Paractinoplanes brasiliensis: one gene and its partner. The protein of the gene in region 2 interacts with the protein of the main gene of each other region in a pairwise test. Links are inferred from orthologs where the notes say so. Each region holds a gene or a part of one and is shown on either strand. Other genes may lie near its edges.

Region 1 (3,962 bases), 3.1 Mb from region 2 along the record:
GCACGTACACGATCTCGGGGATCATTCCGGGCACGTACGCGAAGGTCTTCGCCCGGGGCGCGGGTTACGACATCGTCGTCAAGACGCTGTCGATCAACTCCGGCGCCAAGACCGAGAACTGGACGGTCCGCAAGGACTGGGCCGCCTCCTCGGGCGGCGCCGGGATCGTCAGCTTCACCGGTGACGACTACACCGCGTACGGGTGTGGCCCGGCCCAGCTGATCGACCAGTCGCAGATCTCGGGCTGGGGCTCGGTCCTGCCCGAGACCGAGGCCGGACAGAACGCCGTGATCCGGCTCTCCGGCGCGGTCGACGTCTCCGAACTGGTGATCAACCCGTCGGCCACCTGTGGTGACGACGAGACCGCCGGCACCGGTGGCTACCGCGTCGAGACCTCGGTCGACGGCACGACCTGGGCGCTCGCCGCGAGCGGCACCTTCCCGGTCGGCGCCGCCACGCCCACCCCGGTCGCGCTGGCCGCGGGCACCGGCGACGGCATCCAGTTCGTCCGGTACACGATGCTGACCTCGCAGGGCCAGGACGCGGGCCTCTGCCCGGCCGGCCAGCCGCCGACGGTCAGCGGCTGCGTGTTCCTCGACAGCACCGAACTGGCGGTCTACGGACCGGCGGCGTAAGGCGCATCCAATACCGGTCGCCGCTCTCGGGCGGCGACCGGTATCATGCAACGCATGGCTCGGCATTTCCTGCTTCTTAGCCGGCCGTGCTGCGAACGTCTTTAGGCGTACAGCACGGCGACCCCTCCTGCGTGAGGGGTTTTTTCATGTCCAGCCACCGAGACCTCACGAAGACGGATGCCGACGATGAGCAGCGAGTCAGAGACCCCGAAGTTCCGTTACACCGCCGCGCTGGCCAATGAGATCGAGCCGCGCTGGCAGGCCTACTGGGCCGAGAACGGGACGTTCCAGGCGCCCAACCCGGCCGGCGAGCTGGCCGACCCCTCGCACCCCCGGGCCGGCGCGCCAAAGCTGCACGTGCAGGACATGTTCCCGTACCCGTCCGGTGCGGGACTGCACGTCGGGCACCCGCTCGGCTATATCGGCACCGACAGCTACACCCGCTACAAGCGGATGGCCGGCTTCAACGTGCTGCACCCGATGGGCTTCGACGCGTTCGGCCTGCCCGCCGAGCAGTACGCGGTGCAGACCGGCACGCACCCGGCGGTGACCACGGCGGCCAACGTCGAGCGTTACAAGACCCAGCTGCGCCGGCTGGGACTGGCCTACGACGACCGCCGCTCGTTCGCGACCACCGACCCGGACTACTACCGGTGGACGCAGTGGATCTTCCTGCAGGTCTTCAACTCGTGGTTCGACCCGTCGGTGCGCAAGGCCCGCCCGATCGGCGCGCTGATCGCCGCGTACGAGGAAGGGACGAAGCCCACCCCGGACGGCAGGCCCTGGGCCGAGCTGTCGCCGGTCGAGCGCCGCAAGCTGATCGACGACCACCGCCTGGCCTACGTCAGCGAGGCCCCGGTCAACTGGTGCCCCGGCCTGGGCACCGTGCTGGCCAACGAGGAGGTCACGCCCGAGGGCCGCAGCGAGCGCGGCAACTACCCCGTGTTCCAGCGCAGCCTGAAGCAGTGGATGATGCGGATCACCGCGTACGGGGATCGCCTGGTCGAGGACCTGGACACGCTGGACTGGCCGGAACCGGTCAAGCTGATGCAGCGCAACTGGATCGGCCGGTCCCGTGGCGCGCACGTCGACTTCGCGGTCGGCGCCGACAAGATCACCGTCTTCACCACGCGGCCGGACACGCTGTTCGGGGCCACCTACATGGTGCTGGCGCCCGAGCACGAGCTGGTCGAGAAGATCGCTCCGGCGGCCTGGCCGGACGGGACGAATCCGAAATGGTCAGGCGGGTACGACACGCCCGCCGCGGCGATCCGGGCCTACCGGGCCGAGGCCGCCGCGAAGACCGAGGAGCAGCGCACCGAGGGCAAGGAGAAGACCGGCGTCTTCATCGGCGCGTACGCGACCAACCCGGTCAACGGCGCGAGCATCCCGGTTTTCATCGCCGATTACGTGCTGGCCGGCTACGGCACCGGCGCGATCATGGCGGTGCCCGGGCAGGACGTGCGTGACTGGGAGTTCGCCGAGGTCTTCGAGCTGCCGATCATCCGTACGGTGCAGGCCCCGGAGGGATTCGAGGGCGCGTACACCGGCGAGGGCGCGGCGATCAACAGCGACTGGCTGAACGGCAAGGGCGTCATCGAGGCCAAGGCCGAGATCATCGCCTGGCTGGAGCAGCACGGGCACGGCAAGGGCGCCACCACGTTCCGTCTGCGTGACTGGCTGTTCAGCCGGCAGCGCTACTGGGGCGAGCCGTTCCCGATCGTCTACGACGAGACCGGGCTGCCGGTCGCGCTGCCCGAGTCGATGCTGCCGGTCGTGCTGCCCGACGTCGACGACTTCTCGCCGCGCACCTTCGACCCGGACGACGCCGACAGCGAGCCCGAGACCCCGCTGTCGCGCAAGAAGGACTGGGTCAACGTCGAGCTGGACCTGGGCGACGGCCTGAAGTCGTACACCCGCGAGACCAACACCATGCCGCAGTGGGCCGGCTCCTGCTGGTACGAGCTGCGCTACCTGGACCCGAAGAACGCTCACGCCCTGGTCGACCCGGACAACGAGGCGTACTGGATGGGCCCGCGGCGCGACGGCGACTGCGGCGGCGTCGACCTGTACGTCGGCGGCGTCGAGCACGCCGTCCTGCACCTGCTGTACGCCCGGTTCTGGCACAAGGTCCTGTACGACCTGGGCCACGTCTCGTCGTTCGAGCCGTTCCGCCGGCTGTTCAACCAGGGCTACATCCAGGCGTACGCGTTCCGTGACGCCCGCGGTGTCGTGGTGCCGGCCGAGGAGGTGGTCGAACGCGACGGCAAGTACTTCTACGACGGTCAGGAGGTCGTCCGCGAGTACGGCAAGATGGGCAAGTCGCTGAAGAACGTCGTCACGCCCGACGAGATGTGCGAGCAGTACGGCGCCGACACGTTCCGGGTCTACGAGATGGCGATGGGCCCGCTGGACGTCTCACGCCCGTGGGACACGCGGGCCGTGGTGGGGTCGCAGCGCTTCCTGCAGCGGGTGTGGCGCCTGGTCGTCGACGAGGAGACCGGGGCGGCACGCGTCTCCGACGAGCCCTTGGAGCCGGCGGTGCGCAAGACGCTGCACCGCACGATCGCGGGCGTCCGGGAAGACCTGGACGAGCTGCGCTTCAACACCGCCATCGCGAAGCTGATCGAGCTGACCAACACGCTGACGCCGCTGCCCGCGGTGTCGCGCGAGGCGGTCGAGCCGCTGTTGCTGATGCTGTCGCCGTTCGCCCCGCACCTGGCCGAGGAGCTGTGGACCAAGCTGGGGCACTCGGGCTCGCTGGCCTACGCCGACTTCCCGGTGGCCGACCCGGCGCAGCTGGTGGCCGAGTCGATCACGTACCCGGTGCAGGTCAACGGCAAGGTCAAGGCCCGCGTCGAGGTGCCGCCGGCCGCACCCGAGGCCGAGGTGCGCGAGCGGGCGCTGGCCGCGGTGGCCGAGGTGCTGGCCGGTCGCGAGCCCCGCAAGGTCATCGTGGTGGCCGGCCGGCTGGTCAGCGTCGTCGTCTGAGCCTCCGCACAGCAGAAGGCCCACCGCCCGTACGCCGGGTGGTGGGCCTTCTGCTGTTTGTCAGGCGGCGGCTTTGCGACCCGAGTGCTTCCACCAGAGGACGATCGCGGTCGTCAGCGTGAACCCGATCGCGGCCGGGGCCAGCGACAGCGGGCTCATCTCGCCCGGCCGGACCACGGCGGCGCCGATCACCGCGTACGACACCGCGGACGGGATCGAGGCCAGCGTGGTGCCGAGCAGGTAACGCTTGCGGCAGACGCTGGTGGTGCCGTAGGCGTAGCCGATCAGGCCGAACGGGGCCAGCGGCAGGAACCGGACGAGCAGCACGGCCAGCAG
Region 2 (3,506 bases):
CGCTGGGGGAGGCCCTTGAGGCGGGTGTGGGGTTGTTCGTGGGGGCCGTGCCCGCGGTTGCTGCCGGCCGGGTCGACGGCAAGAGCGTTGCTGAACGGGTGTCCACGCTGTGGAAGCGGCTGGCCTTTGCTCCGGCCCTGCTGCCTCGGCAAGTGGTGATTACACCGGCTTGTGGTCTTGCCGGGGCCTCACCCGCGTATGTGCGGGCTGCGCTGACCGCTTGCCGGGAGGCTGGGCGGCGGCTCTCCGAGGTCTGAGGCGCCGCCTGTACTACTCCCGTTCACAACCCCACCGTGTGCTCCTCCTACCCACAACCCCTCCTACCCACAACCCCTCCTACCCACAACCCACCCTCCCTGGGGGCCCCCTCCTCGGATCGAGCCTGGCAGATTTCGCCGATCTTCGCGTGACCCCCTGTGGACAACTTCGGCCTGTGGACAACGCCGCGCAGGCGCGCGCCCAGCACCGAAAATGTCGGGGGTGACGACTACCGTTCCGGGTAGTTCTCGAACGCGGAGGTTCCGGTGTCTGAAGAGATCGTGGATGCGCAGCCCACTGCCGAGCAGGAGGCGGCCGCAGGCCTTGACCCGACCCCGGAGGCCAGCGCCCGGCACGCCGAGCTGAGCGACGAGTTACGCGGTCACCAATACCGCTACTACGTCCTCGATTCGCCGACGATCTCCGACGCCGAGTTCGACAAGCTGCTCCGCGAGCTCGAGGAGCTCGAGACCGAGTTCCCGGCGCTGCGCACCCCCGATTCCCCGACGCAGAATGTCGGCGGCACGTTCTCCACCCTGTTCACCCCGGTCGAGCACGCCGAGCGCATGTTGTCGCTCGACAACGTCTTCGACGACGGGGAACTGGCGGGCTGGGTCGAGCGCACGCTGCGCGACGCCGGCGGTCCGGCCGAGTTCATCTGCGAGCTCAAGGTCGACGGTCTGGCGATCAACCTGACGTACGAGAAAGGGCGGCTGGTCCGCGGCGCCACTCGCGGTGACGGGCGTACCGGCGAGGACGTGACGTCCAACGTGCGCACGATCCGTGAGATCCCCGAGCGCCTCGCCGGTGACAATCCGCCCGACCTGCTCGAGGTCCGCGGCGAGATCTACTTCCCGGTCTCCGCGTTCGCCGATCTCAACGCGTCGCTGGTCGAGCAGGGCAAGGCCCCGTTCGCCAATCCGCGTAACGCCGCGGCCGGCAGCCTGCGGCAGAAGGATCCGCGCATCACCGCCTCGCGGGGCCTGCGCATGGTGGTGCACGGTATCGGCGCGCGGGCCGGGTTCACGCCCACGTCGCAGTCGCATGCCTACGAGGCGCTGAAGGAGTGGGGCCTGCCCACGAGCGACCGGTGGAAGCTGGTCGACGACCTGGCCGGCATCAACGACTACATCGCCTACTACGGCGAGCACCGGCACGACGTCGAGCACGAGATCGACGGCGTGGTCATCAAGGTCAACTCCGTGGCGATCCAGGGCCGGCTGGGGTCGACCTCGCGGGCCCCCCGCTGGGCGATCGCCTTCAAATACCCGCCGGAAGAGGTCACGACCAAGCTCCTCGACATCGACGTCAACGTCGGCCGTACGGGGCGGGTCACGCCGTTCGCCGTGCTCGAGCCGGTGAGGGTGGCGGGGTCGACGGTGGCGCTGGCCACGCTGCACAACGCGCGCGAGGTCGAGCGGAAGGGCGTGTGGATCGGCGACACGATCGTGCTGCGCAAGGCGGGCGATGTGATTCCCGAGGTGCTCGGCCCGGTGATCGACCTGCGCCCCGACGACGCCCGCCAGTTCGTGATGCCGACGCACTGCCCGGCCTGCGGCACCAGGCTGGCGCCGGCGAAAGAGAGCGACATCGACATCCGCTGCCCGAACACGAGGTCGTGCCCGGCGCAGCTGCGCGAGCGCGTGTTCCACCTCGCCGGGCGCGGGGCGTTCGACATCGAGGTGCTGGGTTACAAGGCGGGGCAGGCCCTGCTCGACTCCGGCGTGATCAGCGACGAGGGCGACCTGTTCTCGCTCACCGAGGATGATTTGCGCCGGTCGCCGTTCTTCGTCAACCAGGACGGCAGCCTGGGGTCGAACGCGGTGAAGCTGCTGGAGAACCTTGAGCGGGCCAAGGACCGTCCGCTCTGGCGCGTGCTGGTGGCGCTGTCGATCCGCCACGTCGGCCCGACCGCGGCGCAGGCACTGGCCCGCCAGTTCGGCTCGATGGAGGCCATCGAGGCGGTCGTGGCCGCTGCCCCCGGCAGCAAAGAGGAAGCCGCAGCGGTCGAGTCCGCTGCCCGTGACTCGTCGGTGGTCGCCCCAGCATCAGAAACGCCGGCGGCCGAGACAGAGGCCGGATCCAGCGAGCCCGGTTCCGATGGCGGCAAGGTGTCGAAGAAGGCGAAGGCCGAGCCCGACGTGCTGGCCACGGTGGAGGGTGTGGGGCCGACGATCGCCGACAGTCTGCGGGAGTGGTTCTCCGTCGACTGGCATCGCGACATCGTCAGCAAGTGGCGTGAGGCCGGGGTCAAGATGGCCGACGAGCGGGTCGACGAGGGTCCGCGGCCGCTCGAGGGCCTGACGATCGTCGTCACCGGCACACTGGCCACCCATTCACGCGATCAGGCCACCGAGGCGGTGACGTCGCGCGGCGGCAAGGTGAGCGGCTCGGTCTCGAAGAAGACGGCCTTCGTCGTGGTCGGCGACAACCCCGGCAGCAAGTACGACAAGGCGCTGTCGCTCAAGGTGCCGGTGCTCAACGAGGAGGGTTTCGCGGTGCTGCTGGCCGACGGCCCGGACGCGGCGCGCGAGGTCGCCGAGTTCGGTGAGTAGGCAGGCCGAGGTCACTGGGTGGGCGTGGCCACCGTGGGGCGCAGCGGGCGATAACGGGCCAGCCAGTCGGCCAGCTCGTCGGCCGGCATCGGGCGGGCGTGGAACCATCCCTGGGCCGCGTGGCAGCCGGCCTCGGCCAGCAGACGCCAGGTGCGCTCGTCCTCGACACCCTCCGCCACCGCCCGCAGGCCCAGCGCCTCGGCCAGATCGATGACCGACCGGACTATCGCGGCGTCGCCGTGGTCGGTCGCCATGCCCAGGACGAACGAGCGGTCGATCTTCACCTCGGCCAGGGGGAGGCGGCGCAGATGCTGCAACGACGAATAGCCGGTGCCGAAGTCGTCGAGCGAGATGGCGATGCCCATCCGGTCCAGGCGCGTGATCGTGCTGAGGACCCGGTGCGGATCGGCCATCAGCGCGCTTTCGGTGATCTCCAGCTGGAGCAGGTCGGGCGAGATGTCGTACCGGCGCAAGAGGTCGTCGACGCGATCGGCGATGTCACCCGCGTGCAGGTCGCGCACGCTGACGTTGACCGCCGCCCGCAAGGGCCGGCCCGCGTCGCGCCACTCGGCCAGCTGCGCCACCACGTCGTGCAGCACCCGCCCGGTGAGCAGCCGCATCACCGGGGTCGGCTCGGCCACCCGGATCAGCTCCTCCGGCCCGACCAGCCCGCGTTCCGGATGCCGCCAGCGC

Evidence for each region. Proteins that work in one complex are often made in the same cells at the same time.
Region 1: the proteins of ligA (region 2) and leuS interact in binary tests that used the Escherichia coli proteins (3 or more experiments, as listed by UniProt). The link is inferred for Paractinoplanes brasiliensis from one-to-one orthologs.

Annotation. Positions count from the first base shown.
Region 1 is NZ_SNWR01000001.1:1,612,395-1,616,356, reverse strand. The notes cover bases 426-3,826. They hold leuS (leucine--tRNA ligase), read left to right. Parts: upstream 426-821; coding sequence 822-3,626; downstream 3,627-3,826. Other genes in these bases: C8E87_RS06825 (TVP38/TMEM64 family protein), read right to left, coding at 3,687-3,826; C8E87_RS06835 (M36 family metallopeptidase), read left to right, coding at 426-635. Also shown: more of C8E87_RS06835, read left to right, coding at 1-425; more of C8E87_RS06825, read right to left, coding at 3,827-3,962.
Region 2 is NZ_SNWR01000001.1:4,686,200-4,689,705, forward strand. Bases 224-3,168 are described here. They hold ligA (NAD-dependent DNA ligase LigA), read left to right. Parts: upstream 224-524; coding sequence 525-2,813; downstream 2,814-3,168. Other genes in these bases: C8E87_RS21285 (methionine synthase), read left to right, coding at 224-257; C8E87_RS21295 (EAL domain-containing protein), read right to left, coding at 2,825-3,168. Also shown: more of C8E87_RS21285, read left to right, coding at 1-223; more of C8E87_RS21295, read right to left, coding at 3,169-3,506. UniProt on the Escherichia coli protein: DNA ligase that catalyzes the formation of phosphodiester linkages between 5'-phosphoryl and 3'-hydroxyl groups in double-stranded DNA using NAD as a coenzyme and as the energy source for the reaction.